DNA from 3 places in the Buttiauxella sp. BIGb0552 genome. Region 3 is predicted to be linked to each of the others. Evidence: predicted binding sites of a transcription regulator. Region 3 holds the regulator's gene; each other region holds the start of a gene.
The links. The regulator CRP, encoded in region 3, controls carbon source genes, mostly activating them, when cyclic AMP is high. The targets are predictions, from matches to a motif close to ATGTGANNNNNNTCACAT.

Region 1 (10,776 bases), on a different contig from region 3:
ATGGATGGATATCAAAGATGGCGATATTGCTGGTGGCAATATCTGGCTGAAGCAAGGCGGTGCAAGTTGGGCAGGTAAAAGCTCTTCTCACCAGCTGTCTGTTGATAATTTAATGGCTCACGTCAATCGTTCTGATGCGAGCTGGGATCTTGCTATTCCTTCAACCAATATCACGCTTGATGGTAAAACCTGGCCGAAAGGTTCGCTATCTTTAGCGTGGATTGCTCCGCAGGATGTGGGTGGAAAAGGGAATACTCGTGGTGACGAATTGCGGGTGCGCGCCACAAATATGGAGCTGGAAAGCTTCACTGGTTTACTGCCGATTGCCGAGAGAATCTCACCCGATTTAGGTGATATTTGGACCTCCTTGCAACCTCGCGGGCACATTGATGTGTTGGCACTGGATATCCCGCTCCAGCAAACGGAAAACACCCGTATGCAAGGGCGCTGGAAAGACGTGAGTTGGAATCAATGGAAAATGCTTCCCGGTGTCGAACACTTCGCAGGTTCAATTACCGGTAGCGTTGCCCACGGGCAGCTTAATGCACAGATCCTCGATGCTAAAATGCCTTATGAAGGTGTATTCCGCGCACCGCTAGAGATTGAACATGGCGCCGCAACGCTTGAGTGGCGGAAAAATGCTTCTGGTTTCCAGCTTGATGGCAAAAATCTTGATGTAAAAGCTCGCTCGGTATGGGCGGCTGGCGACTTCCGTTATTACCAGCCTGAGGGTGGTGACCCATGGTTAGGGATTTTAGCCGGAATCAGTACCAACAACGGTGCTGATGCCTGGCGTTATTTCCCTGAAAACCTGATGGGCAAAGAGCTGGTTGATTACCTCAGTGGTGCTATTCAGGGCGGTGAAGCTGAAAACGCGACGTTGGTCTACGGCGGCAACCCCCATCTTTTCCCTTATCTGCATAACGAAGGACAGTTTGAGGTCTACGTTCCGCTACGCAATGCTAAATTTGCTTTTCAGCCTGACTGGCCTGCATTAGAAAACCTGAATATTACACTTGATTTCATCAATGACGGTTTATGGATGAAGTCTGATGAAGTGAAACTCGGGGGCGTTACTGCGCGCAACCTCACGGCGATTATCCCGGATTACTCGAAAGAAAAACTGTTGATTGATTCTGATATCAACGGCCCTGGAAGTGCAGTTGGCCCGTATTTCAAAGAAACACCTCTAAAAGATTCGCTGTCTGCTGCTCTTGATGAACTCCAGATCGGTGGGGATGTGAATGCTCGCTTACATCTGGATATCCCATTTAATGGCGATATGACCACGGCTTCTGGCGACGTCCAGCTTCACAATAATACGCTGCTGATAAAACCTCTCTCCAGCACGCTGAACAACCTGACGGGTAAATTCAGTTTTGTGAACGGCGATTTGAAAAGTGAACCGTTGAAAGCTTCCTGGTTTAACCAACCAGTAGGTATTGATTTTAATACCAAAACGGGTGAGAAAGATTACAAGATTGGCGTCAATTTGCTGGGCGACTGGCAGCCAACAAAAATGGGTGTTTTGCCTGAGCCGGTTAACAAAGAGTTGAGCGGTAACGTTCCGTGGAAAGGTGATGTGGCGATAACGCTTCCTTATCACGGAGAGGCAAATTATCAGGTCAATGTGGATGCAGACCTAAAAAATGTGAGTAGTCACTTACCTGCTCCTGTGAATAAATCAGCGGGCCAGGCACTGCCATTGAAAATCGCAGTGAAAGGCGACCTGAATAGCTTCAATTTGACAGGTAATGCTGGGCCGACAAACCACTTCTCCAGCCGCTGGCTTCTGAATAAGAAACTAACACTGGATCGCGCTATTTGGGCAACGAACAGTCACACAATTCCACCGTTACCTGACAATCCGGGTGTTGAGCTTGATCTCCCTGCGATGGACGGCGCGCAATGGTTAGCGCTCTTTAGCCAAGGTGCGGCGGAAAGTGTCGGTAACTCTGCATCATTCCCATCAAATATTACGTTACGTACGCCTTCGCTGACTTTCGCTGGGCAGCAGTGGAATAACCTGAGTCTGGTTTCCCACGCGATACCTGGCGGTACGCGTGTTGAAGCACAGGGGCGTGAAGTGAATGGCTCGTTGACGATGCAAGATAATGCACCGTGGCGTGCAGCAATCAAATACCTCTATTTCAACCCTGACTGGGGTAATAGCACAGCCAAAACGACCAGCACTTCTCCACTGGGAGACAATACTTCAATTGATTTCCGCAGCTGGCCTGATCTGCAACTGCGTTGCGCCGAATGTTGGCTGTGGGGGCAAAAATATGGCCGTATTGAAGGTGATCTTGCTGTTAAAGGGAACACGCTGGAATTAGAAAATGGATTAGTCGATTCAGGATTTGCAAGACTAACCGGCAGTGGTCAATGGGTTAACAGTCCAGCAGAAGAGCGCACCTCCATAAAAGGTAAACTTCATGGCAGCAAGCTTGATGCCGCAACCAATTTCTTTGGGGTTAAAACGCCAATTCAGGGTTCATCTTTTGATGCGGATTATGATTTGCACTGGCGTGATAAACCCTGGCAGCCAGACTTTGCTTCACTAAACGGAATCTTACATACCAAATTGGGTAAAGGTCAGATTGCCGATCTGGGCACAGGCCACGCCGGGCAATTGCTGCGTTTGGTGAGTGTCGATGCGCTAATGCGTAAGCTGCGTTTCGATTTCAGCGACACCTTCGGTGATGGTTTCTATTTTGACTCCATCCGCAGTACGGCCTGGATTAAAGATGGTGTGTTGCATAGCGACGATACGTTGGTTGATGGTCTGGAAGCTGATATCGGCATGAAAGGCTCCGTTGATCTGGTTCGACGTCAATTGGACCTTGAAGCTGTTGTCGCACCTGAAATCTCGGCAACCGTTGGTGTGGCGACTGCATTTGTAGTTAACCCAATAATAGGTGCCGCCGTGTTTGCCGCGAGTAAAGTGTTAGGGCCTTTGTGGAGTAAAATCTCCGTGTTGCGCTATCACATCACGGGATCGGTCGATCAACCGCAAATTAATGAAGTGCTCCGTCAGCCAAGAGTTAACGACGCTAAGTGATTTGACGCGAACGGCTAATTGCCGCAAGCTCAATAGATATCTCCAATCGATAGACAAATAAGAGTAGCGAAACGATGAGTCTGAACCTGGTAAGTGAGCAGTTGCTGTCTGCGAATGGCTTAACCCATCAAGATCTTTTTTCCATTTTGGGACAATTGTCCGAGCGCCGACTCGACTATGGCGATCTCTATTTCCAGTCCAGTTATCACGAATCCTGGGTGCTGGAAGACCGCATCATTAAAGACGGCTCTTATAACATCGATCAAGGTGTTGGCGTGCGTGCGGTCAGCGGTGAGAAAACCGGTTTTGCTTATGCCGACCAGGTCAGCTTACTGGCACTAGAACAAAGTGCCCATGCGGCCCGAAGCATCGTGCAGGATAAAGGAAATGGCCGCGTACAGACATTAGGTGCTGTGCAGCATAGCGCGCTTTATACCAGCGCTGACCCGCTGCAAAGCATGACGCGCGAAGAGAAACTCGACATCCTGAAACGTGTTGATAGCGTAGCCCGTGCGGCAGATAAGCGCGTTCAGGAAGTGACAGCCAGCCTGACTGGTGTTTACGAACTGATTCTTGTCGCGGCAACTGACGGTACACTGGCAGCTGACGTACGCCCATTAGTGCGTCTTTCTGTTAGCGTGCAGGTTGAAGACGACGGTAAACGTGAACGCGGCTCAAGCGGTGGCGGTGGTCGCTTCGGTTATGACTATTTCCTCGAAACCGTTGATGGCGAAGTTCGTGCCGACGCGTGGGCGAAAGAAGCTGTGCGTATGGCACTGGTGACCCTTTCTGCTGTAGCAGCACCTGCAGGTACGTTCCCAGTAGTGCTTGGCGCGGGCTGGCCGGGCGTGCTGTTGCATGAAGCGGTTGGTCATGGTCTGGAAGGCGATTTTAATCGTCGCGGTACTTCCGTATTCAGTGGTCAAATGGGCCAACTGGTTGCTTCTGAGCTTTGCACTATTGTTGATGACGGCACCATGGCCAATCGCCGTGGTTCCGTTGCCATTGATGATGAAGGTGTTCCGGGCCAGTACAACGTATTGATTGAGAATGGCATCCTGAAAGGCTATATGCAGGACAAACTGAATGCCCGCTTAATGGGTGTTGCGCCAACAGGTAATGGTCGTCGCGAATCTTATGCACATCTACCAATGCCACGTATGACCAACACTTATATGCTCGCTGGTAAGTCTACTCCGCAAGAGATCATCGAATCCGTTGAGTACGGTATCTATGCTCCTAACTTTGGTGGCGGTCAGGTAGATATCACATCTGGTAAGTTTGTGTTCTCAACTTCCGAAGCCTATCTCATCGAAAACGGCAAAGTGACGACTCCGGTAAAAGGCGCAACGCTGATTGGTTCCGGTATCGAAACGATGCAGCAGATTTCGATGGTAGGTAACGATCTGGCGCTGGATAACGGCGTCGGTGTGTGTGGCAAAGAAGGGCAGAGTCTGCCAGTCGGAGTTGGCCAGCCAACGCTTAAAGTCGATAACTTAACGGTTGGCGGCACAGCGTAATATTCTACTTTCTCTCGTAATAATCAGCCGGGTTAACCCCGGCTTATTTATTTTCAATTTCGCCCATTTTACCCCACCTCTTTCCCGCGTCCTTTGTTGTCGCGTACCCCTTGATAAAGATGCGAAACCTTCACGAAATACTCGGTCAGATAGTTAATACAAACCTGTACTTTCAAAGGCAGCTTATCTTTTTCGGTATACAGCGCGTACACCGGGCGCGGATCGGATTGATAGCTCGGCATTAAGATCTCAAGCGTCCCATCATTGATCTCATCGATCACCCACATCAGTGGAACGTAAGCGATCCCGGCACCTATTTTTAGCCAGCGGCTTAACGTCATGGGATCGTTTGTGACAAAGCGACCTTGCGGGATCATACGTGTGGTGAGGCCTTCCGGGGCGATCAACTCAAACTCATTGTGCGGGCGAATGCTATATTCCAGCCAGGAATGGCTGGCAAGATCGGCAGGTTTTTCTGGTGTACCGTTTTGTTGCAGGTAGCTTTTTGCGGCACAAATTACCATCGGCATCGACCCGAGGCGGGTTGAGAACAGGCTTGAATCCTGCAATGCACCAACACGAATAACCACATCCAGGCCATCGGCAATCAGGTCCGGTGCCGGAATGCCCGTGACAAGATTTACTGTCAACTCAGGGTACTCTTTGAGCATGTCAGCGGTCATGGACGCGAGGACATTTTGTGCCATAGTTGAAGAACTTCCGATGCGCAGCGTGCCAATTGGTGTGTTGTTAAATGCATAAAGTTGTTCATGCACAGCCTGCGCTTCATGTAGCATCTTGCGGCAACCGAGGTAGTAAATTTTACCCGCTTCGGTCAGCCCAATACTGCGTGTGCTGCGGTTTAGCAGCTTGACCTGTAACTCATCTTCTAATTTGGAAACGGTTTGGCTGATGGATGATACGCTCATTTCCAACTGCCTGGCCGCGGCGGTGAAAGAGCCAAGTTCGACAACTTTGGCAAATACCGACATGCGTTTAAGTCTTTCCATTGTTCACTCTGAGTTAAAAGTGATTTAGATCACAGATTATAGATAACGGGCTAACTATTGCGGTAATATATTATTAACAACACGACCCGTATCACTCGTTAGCTCAGTATTCCTGGCCGTCCCAGGGTTTGTGTCTTCCGTATTTTCTGCAAGGTTAACATGAGTCTATTTCCCGTTGTCGTGATATTCGGTCTTTCTTTTCCGCCGATATTCTTCGAGCTAATTCTTTCGCTGGCGTTGTTCTGGTTGGTTCGCCGTCTGCTTACACCGACGGGAATTTATGATTTTGTCTGGCACCCGGCATTATTTAATACAGCGCTTTATTGCTGCCTGTTTTATCTGATCTCTCGTCTGTTTGTTTGAGGTTGATGTGAAAGCACTAACAAGAAAAATAACTCGTACTGCCATCACACTGATTCTGGTGCTGCTGGCTTTCATCGCTATTTTCCGTGCATGGGTGTTCTATACCGAATCCCCATGGACGCGTGACGCTCGCTTTACCGCAGATGTTGTCGCGATTGCGCCAGATGTATCGGGTTTAATCACCGATGTGAAGGTTCGTGACAACCAACTGGTGAAGAAGGACCAGATTCTGTTCACCATCGACCAGCCGCGTTATCAGAAAGCACTGGAGCAAGCGCAGGCCGATGTTGCCTACTACCAGGCTCTGGCCGGGGAAAAACGCCGTGAAGCAGGGCGTCGTAATTCATTAGGGACTCAGGCGATGTCGCGTGAGGAGATTGAGCAATCTAATAATGTGCTGCAGACCGTTTTGCATCAATTAGCGAAAGCTGAAGCGACCCGTGACTTGGCACAGTTGGATATGCAACGCACTATTATTCGTGCGCCAGCCGAAGGTTGGGTAACAAACCTTAATGTTTATACCGGTGAATTTATTACCCGTGGTTCCACTGCAGTTGCGCTGGTTAAACGCGGTACGTTCTACATTCTGGCCTATATGGAAGAAACCAAACTGGATGGTATTCGCCCGGGTTACCGTGTGCAAATCACGCCGCTTGGTAGTAATCGCGTATTGCGCGGAACCGTAGACAGCATTTCTGCCGGGGTAACCAACGCCAGCAGTACTCGAGACACCAAAGGGATGGCGACAGTTGATTCCAACCTTGAATGGGTGCGTCTGGCTCAGCGTGTACCGGTGCGAATTCATCTTGATGAACAACAGGCTAACCTTTATCCCGCCGGAACAACCGCAACTGTCGTGGTGACTGGAGATAAAGACCGCGATACCGACCACGACTCGGTATTCATCAAATTCATGCATCGTCTGCGTGAGTTCGGCTAAGCGTAGGTTGATATGTATTTTATCTCGCGGTTACATCTGCGCTTTGCTATCAAGCTGGCCTTTGCCATCGTATTGGCAATGTTTGTCGGGTTCCAATTCCAGCTCGAAACACCGCGCTGGGCGGTGCTGACAGCAGCTATCGTTGCGGCAGGCCCGGCGTTTGCCGCAGGCGGTGAACCTTATTCTGGTGCCATTCGTTACCGCGGGATGCTGCGTATTGTCGGCACCTTTATCGGTTGTTTTGCTGCCCTGTTTATTATCACCTTACTGATTCGTGCACCGGTAGTGATGCTGCTGGTTTGCTGTATCTGGGCCGGTTTTTGTACCTGGATTTCCTCACTGGTTAAAGTCGAGAATTCTTACGCGTGGGGGCTTTCCGGCTACACGGCGCTGATTATTATCGTCACAATTCAGGCCCACCCCCTTTTGACACCGCAGTTTGCGGTTGAGCGCTGCAGTGAAATCGTGATTGGTATTGTTTGCGCGATTCTTGCTGACTTGCTCTTTTCTCCACGTTCCATCAAACAAGAAATTGATCGCGAGTTAGATAATTTGCTGGTGGACCAATATCGGCTGATGCAGTTGTGTATTGCACATGGTGAAAAAGAAGAAGTCGATAAAGCGTGGGCTGGGCTTGTGCGCCGCACTACAGCTCTTGAAGGGATGCGTACCAATCTCAAAATCGAATCTTCACGTTGGGGGCGAGCAAACCGTCGCCTGAAGGCAATCAATACAATTTCGCTTACGCTCATCACGCAGGCCTGCGAAACCTATCTGATTCAAAACACGCGTCCGGAATTCGTCACTCCAGAGTTCCGCACGCTGTTTGAGACTCCGGTGGAAACCGCTGCTGATGTTCATAAGCAAATGAAGGTTGTCCGCAAAGTCATTTCCTATGCCGGTGAAAAAAATACGCCCGTCACCATCAGTAGTTGGGCTGGTACTGTCACCCGCTACATGTTGCTCAAACGCGGTGTGGCCAGCAATGTTCGTATCAGTGCGCTGGAAGAGGAAGTATTGAACCAGGAAGTGGTGGTCAAAGTGCAGTCTGCCGAAGGCCATCACGCGATGATCAACTTCTGGCGCACGACTGTTTCATGCCTGCTTGGGAGTTTGTTCTGGCTATGGACGGGTTGGACATCAGGAAGCGGCGCTATGGTTATGATCGCCGTCGTGACATCACTGGCGATGCGCTTACCCAATCCGCGTATGGTTGCGATCGACTTCTTATATGGAATGCTGGTGGCGCTACCGCTAGGTGCTTTCTACTTCCTGGTTGTCATTCCTTCTACGCAACAAAGTATTCTACTGCTGTGTATTAGCCTCGGTTTGCTTGGTTTCTTTATCGGGATTGAAGTACAGAAACGACGTCTGGGCTCGATGGGCGCATTGGCTGGGACAATCAACATCATTGTTCTCGATAACCCGATGACGTTCCACCTCAACACTTTCCTGGACGGCGCGTTGGGGCAAATTGTGGGCTGTTTCCTGGCATTGATGGTGATATTGCTGATTCGCGATAACTCGAAAGAACGCACCGGTCGTACATTGTTGAACCAGTTTGTCTCGGCTGCGGTTTCAGCACTCACTACCAATAAAAATCGCCGTAAAGAGAACCATCTTCCTGCGCTGTATCAGCAGCTTTTCTTGCTGCTTAATACCTTCCCGGGGGATATCGACCGCTACCGTTTAGCGCTGATCTTGATTATTGCTCACCAGAGATTGCGCGATGCGCCGATTCCGGTGAATGACGATCTTTCTGCTTTCCATCGCCAACTGCGCAACACGGCAGATCGCGTGATTTCTGCATCCAGCGACGACAAAAGGCGGCGTTACTTCCAGCAACTGCTGGAAGAATTAGATATCTACCAGGAGAAATTGCGGGTCTGGGAGGCACCGATACAGGTTACCGAACCGGTGAAACGCCTGGCGCATGTGCTGCATAAATACCAGCACGCATTCATCGCTGCCTGACCCGAGCCGACGCCATGCGTCGGCTTTTTTGTATCTATACTTATACCCGTCATACTTCAACTTGCAGATGCGTTGGCTGCGTTTGCTCACCCGAATCACTTACCAGAGTAAGCTCATCGGGATTCACTCGCTTGCCGCCTGCCTGCAACTCGAATTATTTTGGGTATATCAGATGCCCAATTCATAACAGGAGAAAACTATGACAAATCAGGCACTCCAGGACAGTGAATTATTCAACACTGGCTATCTCGTAAATGGTGAATGGCGCAAGCTGAGTGAAACTTTCGAGGTTATTAACCCCGCAACGGGCGAGGTTGTCGCCAAAGTCGCAAAGGCTGGTAAAAAAGAGGCTGAAGAAGCTATCACCGCTGCCGCTAAAGCCTTTCCCGCATGGCGTGCAAAAACCGCCAAAGAACGCTCCACCATTCTCTACCGTTGGTTCCAGTTGATAATTGAGAACAAAAGCTGGCTCGGCCGCTTGATGACTACCGAACAAGGCAAACCGTTGAAAGAGGCGGAAGGGGAAGTCGAGTACGCCGCGAGTTTTATTCAGTGGTTTGCGGAGCAGGCTAAACGGGCAAATGGTGAAATTATACCTGCGATCAAACCGGGCTCACGCATTCTCGCCACCCGTGAACCGATTGGCGTTGTAGCCGCCATTACTCCGTGGAATTTCCCGATGGCAATGCTGACCCGCAAACTCGGCCCGGCGCTCGCCGCGGGCTGTACCGGAATCATCAAGCCTGCTAATAACACGCCGCTATCGGCATTTGCTTTACTGGCGCTGGCGAAGAAAGCAGGCGTGCCTGATGGCGTGCTAAATGCTGTAGCCGGTAATACGCAAGAAATCAGCGACGCGATAATGGCGAGCCATGAAGTGCGGAAGATTTCGTTTACTGGATCCACCGCCGTTGGCAAAACGCTGGTGCGCAATGCTGCGGAAACCATGAAAAAAGTCTCCATGGAATTAGGCGGTAACGCGCCGTATATCGTCTTTGATGATGCCGATATTGATGAAGCCGTGAAAGGTGCGATTGCTAACAAATTCCGTAACGCCGGGCAGGTTTGCGTCAGTGTTAACCGTTTCTTTATTCAGGAAAAGGTTTACGACCAGTTCGTCAACAAGCTGGCCGATGCGGTTAAAGCCCTCAAAGTTGGGAATGGCCTGGAAGAGGGCGTCGCCATCGGGCCATTAATTGAGAAATCCGCAGTCGATAAGGTCTGTGAACACGTGGAAGATGCGCAAGCGAAGGGGGGCAAAGTACTGGTGGGTGGCAAGAGCCATGAATTGGGTGGCAATTTCTGGCAACCCACGGTGATTGTCGATGCTAATGACGACATGAAACTGGCGCAGGAAGAAACTTTTGGCCCGGTGGCTGCCTGTTTCCGATTCAAAACGGAAGAGGAAGTGATTGAGCGTGCGAACAATACGCCATTTGGTTTGGCAGCCTACTTCTATACTCAGAATCTGTCGCGCGTATTCCGTGTCTCTCAGGCGCTTGAAAGTGGGATGATAGGGATTAACGAATGCGCAGTTTCGACTGAACTGGGACCATTTGGCGGCGTGAAAGAGTCCGGTCTTGGTCGTGAGGGTTCGGTATTGGGTCTGGATGAGTTTCTGGAAGTCAAAACCTTGCATATTGGTGGGTTGTAGAGCGATTCGTTCTGGTTAAGGTGGCAAGCAATGAAAAAATACACCTTTGATTTTAGTCAGATAGAAGACCAGCCTGGATTCTATCGTCACTTTACCCAGGCATTTCAACTTGAGAAAAAGCAGGTCCACGATCTCGACAGCTTATGGGATGTGGTCGTCGGGGGCACTTTACCCCTCCCGGCGGAAATCGAGTTTGTTCATTTACCAGAGATGCAAAGGCGGCGTTACGGGGCTTTGATTTTGCTTTTTGACGA
Region 2 (10,776 bases), on a different contig from region 3:
TTTCGTGTCGCTTTTGATTTGAACAACTGTTTATTTCCAGGCAAGGCGCGTAAAATCCGCGCGTTCATTGACCAGCCGACACTGAGAGCATGCAAAACTCCCCCATAGCAGCAACACGCAAGCCCCTTGACTTAACTTCTTCCGCCTTTTTGATTGTAGCTTTTTTAACCGGAATTGCGGGGGCATTACAAACCCCAACTCTGAGCCTGTTTTTGACGGAAGAAGTCCATGTTCGTCCTGCGATGGTGGGTTTCTTTTTCACTGGCAGCGCCATCATCGGTATTTTGGTCAGCCAGTTTCTTGCGGGGCGTTCTGACAGAAAAGGCGATCGCAAATCGCTTATTTTTGTCTGCTGCTTATTGGGTGCATTAGCCTGCGTGCTGTTTGCGTGGAACCGTAACTATTTTGTGTTGCTGTTTGTTGGCGTTTTCCTCAGCAGCTTTGGTTCCACTGCTAACCCACAGATGTTTGCCCTGGCGCGCGAACACGCTGACAGTACGGGCCGTGAAGCGGTGATGTTCAGCTCTATTTTGCGTGCGCAGGTCTCCCTTGCATGGGTGATTGGCCCGCCTATCGCCTACGCGCTGGCTTTAGGTTTTGGTTTTACCACTATGTATCTGAGCGCGGCCTTCGCATTTGTGGTTTGCAGCGTGATGGTACGGCTGCTCCTGCCATCAATGCGTAAAGAGGTGGTAACTAAATCCACCACGCTTGAAGCTCCGCGCCGTAACCGCCGTGATGCCCTACTGCTATTCGTCGCCTGCACAATGATGTGGGGTTGTAACAGTCTCTACATTATTAATATGCCGCTTTACATCATTAATGAATTACATCTGCCGGAGAAGCTGGCGGGAGTGATGATGGGGACAGCCGCCGGGCTTGAGATCCCAACCATGCTTATCGCGGGCTATTACGCCAAACGTTTTGGTAAGCGTTTTCTAATGCGTATTGCGGGAGTCGCAGGTCTGCTGTTCTACATTGGTATGTTGACGTTACATAACGAATTCATGCTGCTGGGCCTGCAACTGCTGAACGCTATTTTCATCGGCATTCTGGCAGGTATTGGGATGTTGTATTTTCAGGATTTAATGCCGGGACAGGCGGGAGCGGCTACCACGCTATATACCAATACGACGCGTGTCGGTTGGATTATTGCCGGCTCGATGGCCGGTGTAGTCGCCGAAATCTGGAACTACCACACGGTGTTTTATATCGCGCTGGGAATGATAGCCATCACCGCTTATTGCATGATGAAAATTAAAGATATCTAGGGCGCAGTCGCAGCTTCCAGATAGATCAGGTAATCCATGGCCTGCTTGCGCGTTGTACCGCACATTTCCCGCGACGGTTGCAAGTTTGCGCAAACCTTTGGTCTTAGCGGCGAAAGAAAGATTTTACAGCGCATATCTGCGCCAAGCTGAACACATGGAGTATCAGCGGGCTTGCCATCTGGCATGCCAGGAATAGGACTTGATACAGAAGGCGCGGTACAACACGCGCCGCAATCGGGACGACAGTCCATCAACAATACTCCAGTGGGCTGACAAGGATCAGGACTCTAGCAGTAGCAGTGCGGCTTTACTACGTAGATTTATGCACTATCTGCAATGAAATCCGCTTGCCTGAAAGACGCCTCCCGAGTAATTTGACGCAATATTTTCGCTCCTCAATTTTTTACAGGAAACACCTATGCCAAGAGCTAATGAAATCAAAAAGGGTATGGTACTTAATTACAACGGCAAGCTGCTGATTGTTAAAGATATCGATATCCAGGCACCTAGCGCCCGTGGCGCAGCAACGCTTTATAAAATGCGTTTTTCTGATGTCCGTTCTGGCCAGAAAGTTGAAGAGCGCTTCAAAGGTGATGATATTGTCGACACCATCACTCTGACCCGCCGTTACGTTGACTTCTCATACATTGATGGCAACGAGTACGTGTTCATGGATAAAGAAGATTACACCCCGTATATCTTCACCAAAGACCAGATTGAAGAAGAGTTGCAATTCATTCCGGAAGGCGGCATGCCAGACATGCAAGTTCTGACCTGGGATGGCCAGTTGCTGGCGCTTGAACTGCCACAAACTGTGGACTTGGAAATTGTTGAAACTGCCCCTGGCATTAAAGGCGCGTCAGCAAGCTCCCGTACCAAGCCTGCAACAATGTCGACTGGCCTGGTTATTCAGGTTCCAGAATATATGGTGACTGGTGAGAAGATCCGCATCCATATCGCTGAAAAGCGTTCTATGGGTCGTGCAGACTAATACCTGTTTTGCGGTTTAACCGACAGACATCCAAACCCGCTTCGGCGGGTTTTTATTTTGGGAAAAATATTTGTGCTATTTCTTAATGGGATAACTTACCAAGGGTTTGATCTCCTTTAGCACAAACATACTCTGCATTTCTTTAATCCCCGGCAAACGACGCACCACTGACATAGCAAAGTCCGCATAAGAATCCAGATCGCGCGCGACGACCTGCAATAAGAAATCGGCATCGCCACCGATGCTGTAGCATGCAACCACATCCTCAAGAGCCGCGACCTCCTCTTCAAACTTCTTCGCTTCTGATTCACTGTGGCTGTCTATGGTGACACGAACGAACACCATCACTGCCAGGCCGATCTTGCGACGGTTAAGTACTGCGCGGTAACCCTGAATCACTTCGTCTTCTTCAAGCTTGCGTATTTTTCGCCAGCAAGGTGAGGCTGATAACCCAATTGAATCGGCTACAGACTGGTTCGTCATGCGCGCATCATTTTGTAAGAGAGCCAGAATCTTTACGTCTGTTGTGCTTAAGGTCATCTGGTCAGTTCCTTTTAATTTTAGATTATAAACGGGTCAATCCTGCCCTATTTTGTCCATTTTTCAAGCTATTTAGGCAGCAATTTCCCGTGAGCTTCCTGCATTATATTGTTCACAAAGAGCGACTCCATGAGCCATTTCAGATTCCCCTGCGAGGACAAAATATGAAGTTTGACGCCAGCCAACATCGAAGCACGATTATTATTGATAAAGACCTGAGCCCTGGGCTTGCCATCAACGCAGCCAGCGTTATTAGTATGAGTTTCGGCCATACGGTAGAAAATCTGGTGGGTCCTGACATGCAAAGTGCAGATGCCGTCAATTATCCTGGCGTTATTTATGCCCCTTTGCCGATTCTCCTGGCACCAGGCACTTATATACAGGAGCTGCTCAACATTGCTGAAACAGACGAAGAGATTTACACGATGCCCTTCAGCGCTTTGGCGCAGTCATGTAAGACATACGATGAATATGGGGAACGTATTTCTGCTGTATCCAGCAATCATATTGAACTGGTAGCAATAGGGTTAATTGGGCCGAAGAAAAAAATCACCAGGCTCACAGGGAACTTGGGCCTGTATAAATAGGCTTATGTTGCAGCCATAAAAAAACGCGCCAGGAGGCGCGTTTTTTACATCAATTTTTTACATCAATATTGTTCAGCTTACTTCAGCAAATCTGGGAACATAACTTGTTTCAGAGCCAGTTCCACACCGCGAACTTCAGCCAGACCTTTCAAACGACCAATCGCTGAATAACCTGGGTTAGTTTTCTTGTGCAGATCGTCAAGCATCTGGTGTCCATGATCCGGACGCATCGGGATCGGGCGCAGATCGCCGGCGTTTTTACGACGTTGTTCTTCAGTCAGAATCGCTTTTACTACCGCAACCATGTTCACATCACCTTGCAGGTGCGCGCCTTCATGGAAGGTTTTCGGGTTATCTTCGCGGCAAGTTGCGCGCAGATGGGTAAAGTGAATGCGATCGCCGAAGGTTTCAATCATGCGAACAAGGTCGTTGTCGGCACGAACGCCGTAAGAACCGGTACACATGGTGAAGCCGTTATAGATGCTGTCGACAGTTTCTTTCAGCCATTGCATATCTTCAATAGTAGAAACGATACGCGGCAGGCCCAGGATTGGACGCGGTGGATCATCCGGGTGAACTGCAAGGCGAACACCTACTTCTTCCGCTACCGCAACAATGGCACGCAGGAAGTACGCCATGTTTTCGCGCAGCTGTTCTTTACTGATGCCGTCATATTCAGCAAGACGTGCACGGAACTGGTCAAGGGTGTAACCCTCTTCCGCACCTGGTAAACCAGCAATGATATTGCGGGTCAGTTTTTCTTTTTCGGCATCAGACATATTGTTGAAGTAGCCCAGCGCCTGGCGCTGCTCTTCTTCGCTGTAGTCAGCTTCAGCGCCTTCGCGCTTGAGGATGTGCAGCTCAAATGCTGCAAAAGCAATCTGGTCAAAACGCAGAGCGCGTGAACCATCTGGCAATTCATATTCCAGATCGGTACGTGTCCAGTCCAGAATCGGCATGAAGTTGTAGCACACGGTGTCGATGCCACATTCTGCCAGGTTACGAATGCTTTGCTGGTAGTTTGCGATATGCTTATCGAAGTCGCCGGAGTGAGTTTTAATTTCTTCGTGCACCGGAATACTTTCTACTACAGACCAGGTCAGACCTTTTTCCGCCAATACAGCCAGGCGCTCTTTGATGTCAGCAACCGGCCAAACTTCACCATTTGGGATGTGATGCAAAGCAGTAACGACACCGGTCGCGCCCGCCTGACGCACATCATCCAGAGATACCGGGTCTTTTGGGCCGTACCAACGCCATGTTTGTTCCATCGACAGTTCCTCAGTTTAAGTTGTCATACCAATTCTAGAATGCTGTATTGACTACTACCATACCGGATTCTCGCTTACGGTCAAATTTTGCAATGATATTGGTTGATCCAGCTCACATTAAAGGGATAAAGACAGCAGACCAATTTAATTTGCTGTCATATAACTTTAGACTGAGCCATGTTACCAATTAGTTAACCAGGATTTGCATTTTATGAACACAATTGCTTCAGTCACGTTACCTGCCGATATTCAACAGCCTAATTATGACCGCCGGGCGTTAAAAACTCGCATCGTCCACTTTGGTTTTGGTGCGTTTCACCGCGCACACCAGGCGCTGCTGACCGACCGGGTACTCAATAAATTGGGGGGAGACTGGGGCATTTGTGAAATTAGTCTGTTTAGCGGCGATAAACTAATGAGTGCGCTGCGTGCACAGGACCATTTGTATACCGTATTGGAAAAAGGTCGTGAAGGTAATCAGGCGATTATTGTCGGCGCGGTTAACGAATGCCTGAATGCAAAACTCGATGGACTGGATACCATTATTGAAAAGTTCTGCGAGCCACAAGTTGCGATTGTCTCCCTTACTGTGACTGAAAAGGGCTATTGCATCGACCCGGCGACCGGGAAACTGGATAGCAGTAACGAGCGTATTATTCACGACCTGCAAAACCCTGAAGAACCGCATTCGGCTCCGGGCATTTTGGTGGAGGCACTTAATCGTCGCCGCGAACGTGGACTGCGACCATTCACCGTACTTTCTTGCGACAACATTCCCGACAACGGCCATGTCGTACGCAATGCGGTTATTGGGATGGCGGAAACTCGCAGCCAGGAATTAGCGGACTGGATTCGCGAGCATGTCACCTTCCCTAGCACTATGGTTGACCGAATTGTTCCTGCGGCGACACCTGAGTCATTGCAGGAAATTACTGACACGCTGGGCGTAGAAGATCCCTGCGCCATTGCTGGCGAGCCGTTTATCCAGTGGGTCATTGAAGATAACTTTGTTGCAGGCCGCCCGGCATGGGAAGAAGTTGGCGTCGAAATGGTGGACGACGTGATGCCATGGGAACAAATGAAGTTACGCATGTTGAACGGCAGCCACTCCTTCCTTGCTTATCTCGGCTACCTCGCCGGCTATCAGCATATTAATGATTGCATGGCAGATGAGAATTTCCGCAAGGCGGCGCATCGTTTAATGATGCAGGAACAAGCGCCAACACTGCGCGTTACGGGCGTAAACCTACAGCAGTATGCCCATAACCTGCTCGAGCGTTTTGACAACCCGGCGCTGAAGCACCGCACATGGCAAATTGCGATGGACGGTAGCCAGAAACTGCCACAACGGATGCTTGAGAGTATTCGCTGGCATCTGCAACAAGCCGATGAGTGGCCATGCCTGGCATTAGGAGTTGCCGCCTGGATGCGCTATGTCAGCGGTATTGACGACGCGGGCAACGAAATTGATATTCGCGATCCGTTAGCTGAAAAAATTAAAACGCTGGTCGCAAACAGCTCTGTTAATGAACGCGTTCATGCCCTACTCAGCCTGCATGAAATCTTTGGCAGTGACCTGCCTGCTGATGAACAATTCGTCGCGCGTATTACCGCTGCATGGAATGAGTTATGCAGCAAAGGTGCGCGAGCAACGGTCGCAAACCTTATCGATTAATTTAACAATCAATGCCTTTAAGCCCGCTTCACAAGGATGTGGAGCCGTCCGGGCTTCATTTTTTGGTAATTGTTGTTCAGGATAGTGATAATTGAACATCACGTAAGGTTCACTCAACCTGTCCGGAGCACTTGTGACTAAAACCAACCTGATTACCGGTTTCCTCGGTAGCGGTAAAACCACCACCATTCTGCATTTACTTGCCAATAAGCCCGAGCATGAAAAATGGGCTGTGCTGGTCAACGAATTCGGTGAAGTCGGAATCGACGGCGCGTTATTAGCCGACAGCGGTGCTTTGCTGAAAGAAATCCCCGGCGGCTGTATGTGTTGTGTAAATGGACTACCGATGCAGGTAGGGCTCAATACTTTGCTTCGCCAGGGCAAACCTGACCGTCTGCTCATTGAACCGACCGGGCTTGGTCACCCAAAACAAATCCTCGATATGTTGACCGCCGAAGTTTACCAACCCTGGATCGAACTCAACGCTACTCTGTGTCTGCTTGACCCACGTCAGTTGCTTGATGAGCGGGCAGTCAATAATGACAATTTCCGCGATCAACTCGCTGCCGCTGATATCGTCATTGCAAATAAAGAAGACCGTGCCAGCGATGAAAGCCGCGCGGCTCTTAACGAGTGGTGGCTGCGTGAGGGGGCTGGGCGGGAAATGATTACCGCACAAAATGGTCATATCGATATTAGCCTTCTTGATAAACCACGCCAAAACCTGCGCGAGGTGCCATCCAGTCCGGATCATAACCACAGCCATGCAGCAAAACGTGGGCTAGCGGCATTAAGTTTGCCTGAACATCAACGCTGGCGGCGCAGCATCAACAGTGGCCAAGGCTACGTGGGTTGCGGATGGATTTTTGATGCCGACACACTATTTGACACAGTAGGGATTCTTGAATGGGCTAGACTTGCTCCTGTCGACCGCGTCAAAGGTGTACTGCGTATTGCGGAAGGTTTGGTTCGAATCAACCGTCAGGGCCTTGATTTCCATATTGAAACGCAAAATGCCGCACCACCTGACAGCCGCATAGAGTTAATACATAGCGGTGACGTTGACTGGAATGCGCTACAAACTTCATTGTTGAAGCTACGTTTAAGTTTGTGAGCCTACCCTTTCGTCTTTGTTAAAATATCTAATGATTTCGTATGAATAATATTCGATTACCTCTCATCCTTGTGCTCAATGCACTTGGATTAGCACTATTTTTTAGTTGGTACCTGCCCGAGGGGCATGGTTTTTGGTTTAACCTCGACTCCGGGATCTTCCATTTTTTTAACCGCGAGTTGGTTAAGAGTCACGCCTTCCTGGTATTTGTTGCCGTGACCAATAATCGGGTGTTCGATGGCATTTCGCTATTAGCGATGGGTTCACTGTTTTTCTGTTACTGGCGCAAAGAGTCAGCAACAGGCCGCCGACGCATGTTCATCATGGGTATTGTGATGTTATTTTGCGCAATCATTATCAATCAACTTGGCCATTTGATTCCCGAATCTCACGTCAGCCCAACGCTCTATTTTACGGATATTTACCGTGTCAGCGAATTGCTGCATTTCCCGACTAAAGATGCGTCTAAGGACAGTTTCCCTGGTGATCATGGATTAATGCTGCTGATTTTCACCGGTTTCATGCTGCGATATTTCGGCAAAAAAGCGTTTGCTATTGCTGTAATTATTTTCCTGATTTTCATCATGCCACGCATGATGATTGGCGCACATTGGTTCACTGATATCTTCGTCGGCTCGTTATCTATTGCTCTCGTTGGGTTGCCCTGGGTTCTATTAACCCCATTAAGCGATGGGTTAATTAATCTTCTGGATCGTTATTTACCTTGCAAAAAAAGAACAATTCAATAACACCAAATAAACATTATTTTCAGCAATCATCAGAAACCAGAAATGATTGCTGTCTATTTTTTAGACACTTGCATGGAGCGTGTAATATTTAACCTGTCATCTTCATTAGACAAATGAAGTACCTGCACAGATAAGCAACAGTTCTGGTTAACAACTATGCAATATTACTTTTTACCTTTTAACATCACAATTTCTTATAAAATTTCAGAGAAAACCGCTCGCCATGCCTGATTTGATGAGGTAACCTCGAATACGTTTTGCGCTGATGCCCAATTCATTTGTTATGTGGATAATTTTGTGCGACAAGCCACAGTTTTGTTCATTAACGTTTGTCTCAAGGCGCGCAGGTAAATTAGTCTCGTCACGTTGGTATTTTGTATAACGATATTTATCGTAAAGGACATCAAGGGATAACAAACATAATGGTCAAGTCTCAGCCTATTTTGAGATATATCTTGCGGGTAATTCCCGCCGTTGCTGTAGCAGTAATGCTGTCAGCATGTAGTTCGACAAACACCGCAAATATGCATTCTGAGACGCATGCAGTCGGCAATAAAGATGGTTTTTTACTGCAAGCTTCTCAGGATGAATTCGAAGAGATGGTCCGTAATGTAGATGTGAAATCACGTCTTATGGATCAATATGCAAGTTGGAAAGGCGTTCGTTATCGCCTCGGTGGTAGTAATAGAAGCGGCATTGATTGTTCTGCATTCGTGCAGCGCACATTCCGTGAACAATTTGGTTTAGAGTTGCCTCGTTCAACTTCTGAACAGCAGGATTCAGGTAAATCGATTTCGCGTAGCAAATTACGTACTGGCGATTTAGTTCTGTTCCGTGCGGGTTCAACGGGACGACATGTTGGAATCTATATCGGTAACAACCAGTTTGTACATGCTTCCACCAGCAGTGGTGTGACGATTTCGAGCATGGATGAGCCTTACTGGAAAAAGCGTTACAACGAAGCGCGACGTGTATTGAGCCGCAGTTAATGCGCACCTTGCAGACGGTTACTCCCTTGGCTGTTCTGCAAGACAACAATATGACGAGACAAAAGAACGCTGCTTATGCAGCGTTTTTTATTGCCTAAAATTCATCCAGTTAAATAATTCTAAAATGATGATAGTTTTCGTTCGAAACTTTATGACGTATCGATCGTTTTTGCGTTATAGTCCAAAAAAACGCAAATAAACAATCAGTCTCTTGCGCCTGCAGGAACCATTCATACATGTTTTCTAAAAATATTTTCTCACGTTACTTTACCTCTGTCCGGCAAATAGCCGCCTTCAGTATTTTGGCCGGCGTGCTTGCCGCGCTATTGATTGGTGGAATAACTAGCCTGACATTGCACAGCAAGCGTGAAGCCAGCTACGACACACTTACTGAAGATATGCGTGAATATCTCAGCATCTTTTTCCAGGACCTCCAGTCGACCATCAGCGGCATTCAACCGTTAACTCTTTCAGACTGCCATCAAGTCTCCGGCGAATTGACTTCGCGCGCAGCCTTTAACGCTAACGTTCGCGCCTTTGTTTTAGTTCGTAACGGCAACGCCTACTGTTCTTCGGCTACGGGCAGCATGTTGATGGAGATGAGCCAGCTCTCCCCGGATATCGATATCAATAAAAATATCGATTTGGTTATCATGCTCGGTACCCCAATGATGCCCGGTAAGCCGACTATTGCCGCATGGTTTAAAAATCCGGTAATTGAGGGGCGTGGGGTTTTCGCCACCCTGAACGTAAATCTTACACCGTATCTATTATTCACTACTCGCCAGAGCGATATGGTGTCGATGGCGATCATCGCTGGCGATAAAGCGCTAACCACAATATCCAGCAATGTGATGAATGCTGCGAACCTCCCGAAGCATCCTACGCGCGTAATATCCATGGAAGATTTTCCCATCAAGATAGCGTTGTATGGCAAAACCTGGCCTGTAGAAGACATTCAAATCTCGATTCTGACCGGGCTCATATTCGGCATACTCGGTGGTGCGTTATGTGCCTACTTCCTGACGGTGCGCCTTCGTTCCGGTAAAGAGATTTTGATGGGGATTAAACGCGGGCAATTTTATGTTGTGTATCAACCGGTAGTTGATGCCAAAGAATTAAAAATGTCAGGCGTAGAAGTATTGATGCGCTGGAACCACCCAATTGCAGGGCCTATTCCTCCCGATGCGTTTATCGCGTTCGCCGAAGCACAGCAATTGATCGTTCCCCTAACCCGCCATTTGTTTGACTTGATTGCACGCGATGCCAAAAAGCTCCAGCATATCTTACCGGCTGGTGCGCGCCTCGGCGTTAATCTGGCTCCTAGCCATTTACATTCACCAACCTTTAAAGAAGATATTCAAGCCTTTGCCGCCTCATTGCCCCCTCATCATTTCCAGTTAATTTTCGAAATCACTGAACGAGATATGGTGAAAGAAAATGAAGCCAGCTGCCTGTTTACCTGGATGAATGAGCAAGGATTTCAAACTGCAGTCGATGATTTTGGCACCGGGCACAGCGCACTTATCTATCTGGAACGCTTTAAGCTGGATTATCTGAAGATCGATCGTGGCTTTGTTAATTCTATA
Region 3 (10,776 bases):
ATGCTGGCGGTGTTTCGTTACCAGACTGAGAATCAGGCACATGATAAATACCACTGCGTACAAGGCGTTTGAGGTTTGCAGCGCCGCGTGCGGGCCGCTGTGAGCCACAATCGGGCCGGTAACCACAAAAGTCAGCATGGTGCCGATGGTGCCGCAGGTCAGTACGAAGTTAACCAGCTTTGGCGAAGCGATTTTGGTCTGCAATGAACCCAGGGTGATTACAGAGGTGTAAATCGCGCTGGAGAAGAAGCCAAGCGCCAAAATAAACCATGCCAGATGTGCCGGTTCGCTTTTGTTAAACAGGTACATCAGAACAGTCGCTGCACCCGCCAGAACAGTCAGAATACGTTGCAGGTCGAAGAAACGCAGAATAAAGCTGAACGCCCACATCCCAAACATATAAGACATCCAGAAATCGCTGACCAACTGGCCCGCATCATTGAGGTTCATACCCAGGCTTTTGGCGTATTCCGGAACCCAGGAGATAAAGCCCAGCTGGCCGAGGATGTAGCACAAAGCCGCGATGGACAGGAACAGCACGCCCACACCCCATTTTTCTTTTTCGGCGACTTTTTCAGGTTGCGGTGCGTGTCTACCCAATGCCGGGAAGTCACAACCGATGGTCAGGATGAAGATAGCGACATAAACCAGACCGATGCAGACATAAACCCAATACCAGTTGATGCTACGAGCCAGCAGAATCGCGGCCACCATTGGGAAAATCATCCCTGCCATACTGAAGAAGGAGTCGGTAAACAGCAGGCGTGAACCACGCTCACGGCCTTCATACATGTGCGTAATCAGGAAGGTACCAATGGACATCGTGATACCACTGACCAGTCCCAGAACAAACATCGCGACTGAGAAAATAGTCAGGTTATCGCCAAAGATAAGCCCGGCAACGGCCAGCACCATCAGGATGAAACCAAAACGCAGCTGAGTTTTGAGCGGTACAATTTCCATTAACCAGGCATTCAGGAAGATAGAAATCAAAATGCCCACGTTCAGGAAAGTAAAGGTGTTACTCATGCTGGAAACAGGGACGTGGAAATATTCTGCGATATTGCCCATCACCATCCCGGTGACGATCACCAACGCACCAGTTAGGGCGTAGGAGAAGAAGCTGATCCATGTGAGCTTAATGCGGTTGCTGTTAGTCATGACAAGCCTGTGAATAGAAATGTAAAGTGCTTTGACAGCACTCGAGAAGAATGGATTTTAGTCAAAAACGTGACTCATTCATACAATTTATAATTCATTTGCTGCAACGACTTCAGTTTAAAGTGACCAGTGTCACGATTAATCGCGTTATATGATTATTGATTCATTTAACTTATTGATTTGTGTGAAAGTAAAAAACCGTAAATGGCTGGCGCATACTTGAGTGCGTCTTTACAATCTAGCAACTTGCCTCATTCACTGCATTCGTAAGGAATTATTCATGCTCAAATCGACTCTGGCGGCTGTAGCAACTGTGTTTGCTTTAACCGCTCTTTCTCCTGCGGCACTTGCTGCTAAAGGTGACCCACACGTCCTGTTGACCACATCAGCGGGTGAAATTGAGCTTGAGTTAAATAGCCAGAAAGCCCCAGTTTCTGTGAAAAACTTTGTGGATTACGTTAACAGCGGCTTCTACAACAACACCATTTTCCATCGCGTGATCCCGGGCTTCATGCTTCAGGGCGGCGGCTTCACTGCAGATATGAATCAGAAGCAGCCTAACCCACCGATTAAAAATGAAGCCGATAACGGCTTGCGTAATACTCGTGGTACCATTTCTATGGCGCGTACTGCCGATAAAGACAGCGCGACCAGCCAGTTCTTCCTCAATGTGGCAGATAACGCCTTCCTCGATCACGGCCAGCGCGACTTCGGTTATGCAGTATTTGGTAAAGTTGTGAAAGGGATGGACGTTGCCGATAAAATCTCTCAGGTACAAACTCATGACGTTGGCCCATACCAAAATGTGCCGTCAAAACCTGTAGTTATCCTCTCCGCGAAAGTTCTGCCTTAACAAATTCCTGCGCGGGTACCCCATGCCCGCGCAAAATCTCCCTTCCAGCACTTCTACCGATTGCTGCTTATACTTGTGGCAACTATGGGTCATGTTAGGGAGGCACCATGACAAAGAAACTGACCGACAAACAAAAGTCCCGTCTTTGGCAACAGCTGCGTAGTCGTTCATTTCAGGCTAGTTCCCGGCTGGATATTCTTGAGCCTCATGCGCAAGATGAGATTATCGCGCAGCGTGTAGAAACGATTGAACTTGGCCCGTTGCATCGCGGATTACCCTGGTTGTGTGCTATCCATCAGCAGCTTTTTCAGGATATTTTCGACTGGGCAGGTGAGCTACGAGACGTTGATATTTCCAAAGGGGAGATACAGTTCTGCCATTTCGAGTACATCGAGAATGAAGGTAACGATCTGATGCAAGAAATGGAGGACGAGCATTATCTGGTCGGTCTTTCCAGAACTGAGTTCGTTCAGCGCCTGTCGCATTACTATTGTGAAATTAACGTACTTCATCCGTTTTTTGTTGGAAGTGGTCGGGCGCAGCGCGTGTTCTTCGAGCAGTTAGCGATTCATGCCGGTTACATCCTCGATTGGAAAGACGTGTCGCCTGAAGGATGGGCAACGGCTAATCAGGCGGGAGCGTTGGGCGATCTGGCACCGCTTACTGAGATTTTCACTAAAGTCGTGAGTGAAGCGCGCGAAAGCGAATAGAATAGCGCGGTTCTTTTTTACCCTGGAGCCGCGATGCTACTGCTTATCGACAATTACGACTCATTTACCTGGAACCTTTATCAATACTTTTGTGAATTAGGCGCAGAAGTGGTGGTGAAACGTAACGATGAGCTGACTCTTTCTGATATCAGTGCCCTGGCACCAGAAAAACTGGTCATCTCTCCTGGCCCTTGCACCCCCACCGAAGCCGGGATTTCACTTGCGGCGATTACTCATTTTGCCGGGCAGTTACCGATTCTCGGTGTCTGTCTTGGTCACCAGGCGATTGCTCAGGCGTTTGGTGCGAAGATTGTTCGCGCTGAAAAAGTGATGCATGGCAAAACATCAGCCATTACGCATAAGAATTCTGGCGTCTTCAATGGTCTGAACAATCCTCTCACTGTCACGCGTTATCACTCTTTGGTTATCGCTCCTGCCACGTTGCCTGCGTGCTTTGAAGTCACAGCATGGACTGATAAACAAGAAATTATGGGTATTCGCCATCGTGAGTTTGACCTGGAAGGTGTGCAGTTTCACCCGGAAAGCATTCTCAGCGAGCAGGGGCACCAGCTGTTAGCCAATTTCCTTAATCGTTGATTTTATATTGCCAGGTAATGATTTTTTATGCATATTTCATGATTATATTTTCATAATATCTTTCATGCGTTTTTATGCGTAAAAAGGGGATGGGCAATAAATGGCAACTGAACAATCAGCAATTACCCGCGCAACTTTCGATGAAGTTATTTTGCCGATTTATGCACCGGCAGAGTTTATCCCAGTAAAAGGCAAAGGTAGCCGCGTATGGGATCAACAAGGGAAAGAATATGTGGATTTCGCAGGTGGGATTGCTGTTACTGCGCTAGGTCACTGCCATCCAGCTTTAGTTGAAGCGCTAAAAAGCCAGGGTGAAACGCTATGGCATACCAGTAATGTTTTCACCAATGAGCCCGCTCTACGACTTGGCCGCAAGCTGATTGACGCCACTTTTGCTGAACGCGTGCTGTTTATGAACTCTGGCACCGAAGCGAATGAAACAGCCTTTAAATTGGCTCGCTACTACGCTTCGACCCGCCATAGCCCGTATAAAACAAAGATTATCGCTTTCCATAACGCCTTCCATGGTCGTTCTCTGTTTACTGTTTCAGTGGGTGGGCAACCGAAGTATTCCGATGGTTTTGGCCCGAAACCAGCTGACATCATTCATGTGCCATTTAATGATTTGCATGCGGTAAAAGCCGTGATGGACGACCATACCTGCGCGGTCGTGGTCGAACCGATTCAGGGTGAGGGTGGCGTTACGGCGGCAACGCCAGAGTTCTTGCAAGGCTTGCGTGACCTTTGTGATGAGCACAAAGCCTTATTGGTATTTGATGAAGTGCAGTGTGGTATGGGGCGCATCGGCGAGTTGTTCGCCTATATGCATTACGATGTGACGCCAGATATTTTGACCAGCGCGAAGGCTCTTGGCGGTGGCTTCCCGGTCAGCGTGATGCTGACGACTCAGGAAATTGCTTCGGCGTTTCATGTCGGTACACACGGTTCAACCTACGGCGGCAATCCTCTGGCCTGCGCAGTCGCGGGCGCGGCGTTTGATATCATCAACACGCCTGAAGTGCTGAATGGCGTCACGGAAAAACGCCAGCAATTCGTCAAGCATTTGCAACAAATCGACGAGCAGTTCGACGTGTTCAGCGATATTCGCGGCATGGGTTTATTGATTGGTGCCGAGCTAAAGCCACAATACAAAGGGCGCGCGCGTGAATTTTTGTATGCGGCAGCACAGGAAGGCGTGATGGTTTTGAACGCCGGGCCAGATGTGATGCGTTTTGCCCCGGCGTTGATTGTGGAAAGTGCCGATATCGCTGACGGTATGGCGCGCTTTGCCAAAGCCGTTGCGAAGATCGTTAACGGATAATCATCAATCTGAGCGCCGCAGGCGGCTCAGCCAGATTCCGTGATGTGGCCGTTGACGCCATGCAACCGAAGATATGGTATGCATGGTGCTGAGATGGCCCAGTATCCTCTGCAAATGCTGTTCCATCGTACTTAATGGCCCGTTTGGAAGCCCTTCTAGCGGGTCCAGAATATTCGCATCATTGGTTTCCCCAGGCCCATCATACTGAAGCCGCTGTTGGCATCGTTGCAGCGCAATTTCACATGACTGCAAATAGCGCTGGGCAAGATCTGGCGTCAACATATTGTGTTCGCGAGCCAAAGTCGTCATTGCGTTAATATGCTCGACAATAAACTGACTGTGCGTCACCCACAGTTTCATATCCGCCAGATAATGCGAATTAAACCCAGGTTCCTGCATCGCCTGGTTCAGGGAGTTAAACAGCGCGTTATGTGCCTGGTTGACCTTCATACGTTCATAAGCGAGCGGCGTTGGTTCGGGGTCATTACTAAGAATCAGGCGAATTGCATTTTGATCCCTTTCCAACGCATCGTGGGCGTTCTGGCGTAACAAGCCACTCTGCCATTGTGGCCACAGCCACACCATGCCGCCAAAGGCTATCAAGCAGCCTAGCAGGGTATCTATCAGGCGAGGGACGATATACTGCTCGGCACTTAATGTTATCAATTGCAGGGTATAAACGGCGGTCACCGTAAAGCCTATCGTCGCCCAGCCGTAGCTTTTGCGAATAAACAGATAGCTCACCAGCGTAATGACCAGCATCGCGCCCAGAGCAATGCTTTGCGGGAAGTGGAAGTGAAGCGCAATACCTGCAATGGCAAGGCCTGCAATGGTGCCCGCCGAACGGTGGAGAATACGAACTCGTGTGGCACCGTAGCCGTTTTGCGTCACGAACATTACCGTCATTAAAATCCAGTAGGGCTTGGGCAGATGTAAAAATGCACCCAACAGACTGGCTATCGTGAGCATCACACCCAATCTTGCTGCGTTGCGAAGCGCCGCTGACTTCAACGATAAATAACTTTTCAATGCCGCCCACAGTGGCAAACGGCGTTGCCGGTCTTCCATTAAATCACGGACATACAGCGGGCGTTGGGTGCGTAGCACGCGAGCGATACGGCTGAAGTGGTAATGGCAAAATTGCCCAACCGGGTTATCTGGATTCTGACGGGCGATTTTCTCAAGGGCGTCGATCTGTTTTTCCATCGTAAAACGCTGTGGATAACGATGGTAAAGAATGTCGTCAGCCAGTACGCGTAAGCGCGCCGCGATGGTCTGAGCATTCCATCTAATAACCGCTTCTGCATGGCTTTGCTCGACGAGCTTCTGAACTTCAGCTGGTTGGTGAAGGCTTACCGAGATGTGCTCTTGCAAATCCAGTGCTACCTGGAATGCACGTAGCAAACGCTTGTAGCCGTTTTGCTGGTTTGCCGCCAGCATATGAAGCTGTTGGTAGCATTGGGTAATGAGATCCACCGCTTTTTGCTGACGAGCCAGCAGAGGAGGGAGCGCTTTTTCCGGATCGGTATGTTGAGTCAGCATGCCGTATTTTGCTTCACAGTAATCTGCCAACTGCCGATAGAGCAGGCTCAATGATTCCCGCAGTGGCTGCTCGCGCCACATCCAGAACCAAAACCAGTTAAATACGCCGTACCAAATCGTACCGGAGACATACAGCACCATCGGTTTCCAGATCGGCATATTTCCGGCCATGCTGAGTGTAAATATGGCAGCAATGAGTGATGCGGGAAGCAGACGAGCGTGCAAGGAACTGATTTCTGCCGTGACCCCAAGCAAGAGCGCCATCACGACCAATATCACCGGCAACGGTACGGAGGTATAAAGTAATAAAAGCTGCATGATCAGACTGCTGATGGCAAAAAGGCTGCCGCCAACAATCAGACGTTTGAAGAAGCGCTTATGTGGAGTATCAAGGCCCGCAATATTGCAGCAGGCAGGAACTAACGAGAAAAGCAGGCCAGACTGGAGATCGCCGACGAGCAAACCTACTGCCACCGGAAGGCACAGCACCAGCGTTTGCCGCAGTGCGTAGTTAACTTCAGGATGGTAGATCAGCCGTCGCCACATTTGCTCGTCATACTTCAAGTTGCAGGGTTGTTGGTTGTACTCAGTCACACCAGTCACTTACTTTAGTAAGCTCCTGGGGATTCCTGAGCTTACCGCCTACCTGCAACATGAATTATTTAGAGCAAGTGAGGGAAGTGTAGAGACAAAAAAGGCGTGTTATGAAGCAACACGCCATTTTTTAGACGGAGATTAACGAGTGCCGTATACGACGATCGTTTTACCGTGAGCGGAGATCAGATTTTGATCTTCCAGCATTTTCAAGATACGACCAACAGTTTCGCGAGAGCAACCCACGATCTGACCGATTTCCTGACGGGTAATTTTAATCTGCATACCGTCTGGGTGGGTCATTGCATCAGGTTGTTTAGCCAGGTTCAGCAGCGTCTGCGCGATACGACCAGTCACATCCAGGAATGCCAGATTACCCACTTTCTCAGATGTAACTTGCAGACGGCTAGCCATTTGTGAAGACAGGCGCATCAGAATATCTGGGTTGACCTGGATCAGCTGGCGGAATTTTTTATAAGAAATTTCAGCCACTTCACAGGCACTTTTAGCACGAACCCAGGCACTACGTTCCTGACCTTCTTCGAACAGCCCTAACTCACCAATGAAATCGCCCTGATTTAGATAGGAGAGGATCATTTCCTTGCCCTCTTCATCTTTAATCAGAACAGCCACAGAGCCCTTGACGATGTAATACAGCGTCTCTGCTTTCTCACCTTGGTGAATGAGTGTGCTCTTCGATGGATACTTATGAATGTGGCAATGGGACAAGAACCATTCGAGAGTCGGGTCTGTTTGCGGTTTGCCAAGCACCATGCGCGGTTATCCTCTGTTTTATAACTGGCTACCAACGACAGGACGCTAAACATCCTGTCTGGCGTTGCAAGTAATTAGAATATTCCCCACCTTGGGGAGATGGCATGCAAGTCATTCTTGCTGCCTGTAATTAGTGATGTCCTCTGCATACATGCATTACGTCAATGTATCGATGTAGCATCTGGATTGTTTTAGCATAGCTTTTGGCAAGTGTCTCCTGTTGTCTCGTTTCAGCTTGACGCATGTCGCCTTCCGTTGCCAGATTTGCTGAATCTGCGTACTCTGAAAGGTAATTTTTCTACAGGAGTAAGCAGCATGCAGGCACGAGTGAAATGGGTTGAAGGGTTTACCTTCCTGGGCGAGTCCGCTTCAGGGCACCAGATCCTTATGGATGGCAATTCTGGTGATAAAGCACCAAGCCCAATGGAAATGGTGCTGATGTCCGTTGGCGGTTGCAGTGCAATTGACGTAGTTTCTATTTTGCAAAAAGGCCGCTACGCCGTGACCGACTGCGAAGTGAAATTGACCTCTGAGCGCCGTGAAGAGGCTCCGCGTTTGTTTACGCACATCAATCTGCATTTCATCGTGACAGGCAAAGAGCTAAAAGATGCTGCAGTTTCCCGTGCAGTAGACCTCTCTGCTGAGAAATACTGCTCTGTAGCACTGATGCTTGAAAAAGCGGTCAACGTTACTCATAGCTATGAAGTGATTGATGCTTAGTGTGTAAAACAGGGCGGTGATTAGCCGCCCTGATTAATGTTTCGCCCTTCCGCCAGTCGCTTAACGAGCGGCGTCATAATTAATTCCATTGCCAGACCCATTTTGCCGCCCGGCACCACCAAAGTATTGATGTGGGAAATAAACGACCCTTGCAGCATGGCAAGCAAATACGGGAAATCGATGTCATCCAGCCCGCGAAAATGAATCACCACAAAACTTTCATCCAGAGAAGGGATGCCGCGAGCCGCAAATGGGTTAGACGTATCAACAGTTGGGACGCGCTGGAAGTTGATATGGGTGCGGGAGAATTGCGGTGTGATGTAATTGATATAGTCGTCCATAGAACGAACCACAGAATCCATTACCGCTTCTCGGGAATGCCCGCGCTCGCTGGTATCGCGCACTAACTTTTGTATCCACTCCAGGTTCACAATCGGTACTACACCAACCAGCAAATCGACGGCCTTAGCCACATCGTGCTGTGGCGTAACTACACCGCCGTGCAAACCTTCATAAAACAAAACATCAGTGGGTTCTGGCAATGGTTGCCATGGCGTGAAGGTTCCGGGGATTTGGTTCCAGGGTACGGCTTCATCGTAAGTATGTAGATACTTGCGTGACTTACCCTGCCCGGTTCTGCCGTACTCAATGAACGTCTGTTCAAGCAAACCAAAGTCATTGGCTTCCGGGCCGAAATAGCTGATATGGCGCCCCAGGTCGCGTGCTTTACGAATAGCCATATCCATTTCAGGACGAGTGAAACGATGGAAACTGTCACCTTCGACTTCCGCTGCACGTAAATTGAGTTGCTGGAAGATTTTACGGAAGGCAAGGCTGGTTGTTGTCGTTCCCGCGCCGCTGGAACCTGTTACGGCAATAACCGGATGTTTGGCTGACATAAGGCAACAACTCCATGGGTGATAGCAAGTGTGTGTAAGTAAGGGCTGGTCCTCACCCTCAGGGAGATAGCTGGGTGAGGGTGGTTTTATTATGCAGTATAGAAGTTAAACGCTTAGCCGCGAAACTGCCCGCGAGCCATAATATTTACCGTTTCATGGAGTTCCGACCATACCAGCACAGCCTCACCACTTTGCAGCTGGCGCTTAACATCGGCCACTTTCTGCTCCAGTGAACGCTCTTGTTCACCATAATCGGTGCCTTCGCGTAATACAAAGGATTCAATCAGATTATCAAGCGTTTCGGGAGGCAGATCTTGCCAGGGAATCATCATATTACTGGTCCAAAAATTGAGACAGCCACTGCGGGATACGTTGCTCAAGCCACATTTCAGGGCGCCGTAACGTGCCACCCACAAACCCAACATGCCCGCCGTATCGCGTGAGTTGATACTCGATATTGGCAGGTAAGATAGCTTTATCGGGGATCACATGGTGATCCATAAACGGGTCATCTTTTGCGTGGATGATGAGCGTCGGCGTTTTGATTTGTGGCAGCAGCGGCATAGCGCTGCACTGGCGGTAATAATCGATAGCGTCAGCAAAGCCGTGAATTTTTGAGGTAATCAAATCGTCAAACTCGCGCAGACGACGCATTCCATTAAGCTGACGCATATCTACCGGGAGTGTGCCCGGATAGCTTCTTAACTTACGCGCGGCATTCTTCTTCAGCAGATTTAAAAGATAGTGCTGATAAACGCGTGAGAAGCCTTTTTCGATATGTGCGCTGCAATGTTCAAGCATCAGAGGGGCTGAAACCACTACACCGGCCTGAAGCGTACAATCGGCACCCTGTTTTGCCATCAGGCAGGCGAGCATGTTGCCGCCGAGAGAAAAACCGACCGCCGCCGTTGGCACTTTGCCATAACGGGTACTGAGCCAGTTAAGGAAGTAACTTCCATCTTCCGTTTCACCGGAGTGGTAGATACGCTTCATGCGATTAGGTACACCACTGCAACCACGGAAATGCATTACCACGCCTAACCAGCCTTGCTTGCTGGCGGCCTCGATTAAACCGTGAGCGTATGGGCTGTGCAGGCTACCTTCGAGTCCATGAAAAACGACTAACCGTGGTTTATGCATTGCCTGGCGCGGGTCCTCGCTCCAGGCAAGATCGACAAAATCCCCGTCTGGCATGTCAAGACGCTGCCAGTGAGGTTTGAAATTGAGGCGACGGCGAATCAAACGCGGAAGCATGGTTTGCAGGTGTGGATTACTCACACCCTTCAACGGACGAAATTGCTCATCTTCTTCGTGATTAAAATTCAATACTGCGGGACTTGTCGTAGCCATATCACACTGTTAGTTTCATTTAGTTTGCTAATTAACTTTACGGGGTGTGGAACACCCATTTCATGGAAACGCTTTTTTTCTCAATGCTGGGCTTTCTCTGGGTTGCTGCTATCACACCTGGCCCAAACAATATGCTACTCACTTCATCCGGGGCGAATTACGGATTCCTGCGCACCATACCATTGATGATAGGCATTATGCTGGGAATGCAATGCATTCTATTGCTGGTGGCGTTTGGCGTCGGTAGCTTAATCC

Region 1: the regulator CRP is predicted to act here: its motif matches at 5,609-5,626, upstream of aaeR (HTH-type transcriptional activator AaeR).
Region 2: the regulator CRP is predicted to act here: its motif matches at 4,761-4,778, upstream of EDF88_RS13925 (mannitol dehydrogenase family protein).

What each region holds. Positions count from the first base shown of each region.
Region 1 covers NZ_SODY01000003.1:649,858-660,633, reverse strand. Annotated here, with positions in the region: gene yhdP (AsmA2 domain-containing protein YhdP) at 1-3,061, shown strand, start outside; gene tldD (metalloprotease TldD) at 3,136-4,581, shown strand; gene aaeR (HTH-type transcriptional activator AaeR) at 4,650-5,591, opposite strand; gene aaeX (p-hydroxybenzoic acid efflux pump operon protein AaeX) at 5,751-5,954, shown strand; gene aaeA (p-hydroxybenzoic acid efflux pump subunit AaeA) at 5,962-6,894, shown strand; gene aaeB (p-hydroxybenzoic acid efflux pump subunit AaeB) at 6,907-8,868, shown strand; gene EDF88_RS11980 (NAD-dependent succinate-semialdehyde dehydrogenase) at 9,068-10,522, shown strand; gene EDF88_RS11975 (barstar family protein) at 10,553-10,776, shown strand, end outside.
Region 2 covers NZ_SODY01000004.1:374,709-385,484, reverse strand. Annotated here, with positions in the region: gene setB (sugar efflux transporter SetB) at 90-1,271, shown strand; gene EDF88_RS13950 (YkgJ family cysteine cluster protein) at 1,268-1,522, opposite strand; gene yeiP (elongation factor P-like protein YeiP) at 1,690-2,262, shown strand; gene EDF88_RS13940 (Lrp/AsnC family transcriptional regulator) at 2,338-2,802, opposite strand; gene EDF88_RS13935 (DUF2000 domain-containing protein) at 2,967-3,389, shown strand; gene uxuA (mannonate dehydratase) at 3,467-4,660, opposite strand; gene EDF88_RS13925 (mannitol dehydrogenase family protein) at 4,872-6,335, shown strand; gene EDF88_RS13920 (GTP-binding protein) at 6,469-7,449, shown strand; gene EDF88_RS13915 (phosphatase PAP2 family protein) at 7,491-8,198, shown strand; gene mepS (bifunctional murein DD-endopeptidase/murein LD-carboxypeptidase) at 8,621-9,187, shown strand; gene EDF88_RS13905 (cyclic di-GMP phosphodiesterase) at 9,424-10,776, shown strand, end outside.
Region 3 covers NZ_SODY01000005.1:12,446-23,221, reverse strand. Annotated here, with positions in the region: gene tsgA (MFS transporter TsgA) at 1-1,161, opposite strand, end outside; gene ppiA (peptidylprolyl isomerase A) at 1,442-2,014, shown strand; gene EDF88_RS15290 (putative adenosine monophosphate-protein transferase Fic) at 2,122-2,724, shown strand; gene pabA (aminodeoxychorismate synthase component 2) at 2,758-3,321, shown strand; gene EDF88_RS15280 (aspartate aminotransferase family protein) at 3,422-4,642, shown strand; gene EDF88_RS15275 (YccS/YhfK family putative transporter) at 4,646-6,730, opposite strand; gene crp (cAMP-activated global transcriptional regulator CRP) at 6,920-7,552, opposite strand; gene EDF88_RS15265 (OsmC family protein) at 7,868-8,272, shown strand; gene EDF88_RS15260 (phosphoribulokinase) at 8,293-9,171, opposite strand; gene EDF88_RS15255 (YheU family protein) at 9,285-9,503, opposite strand; gene EDF88_RS15250 (hydrolase) at 9,505-10,521, opposite strand; gene EDF88_RS15245 (LysE family translocator) at 10,584-10,776, shown strand, end outside.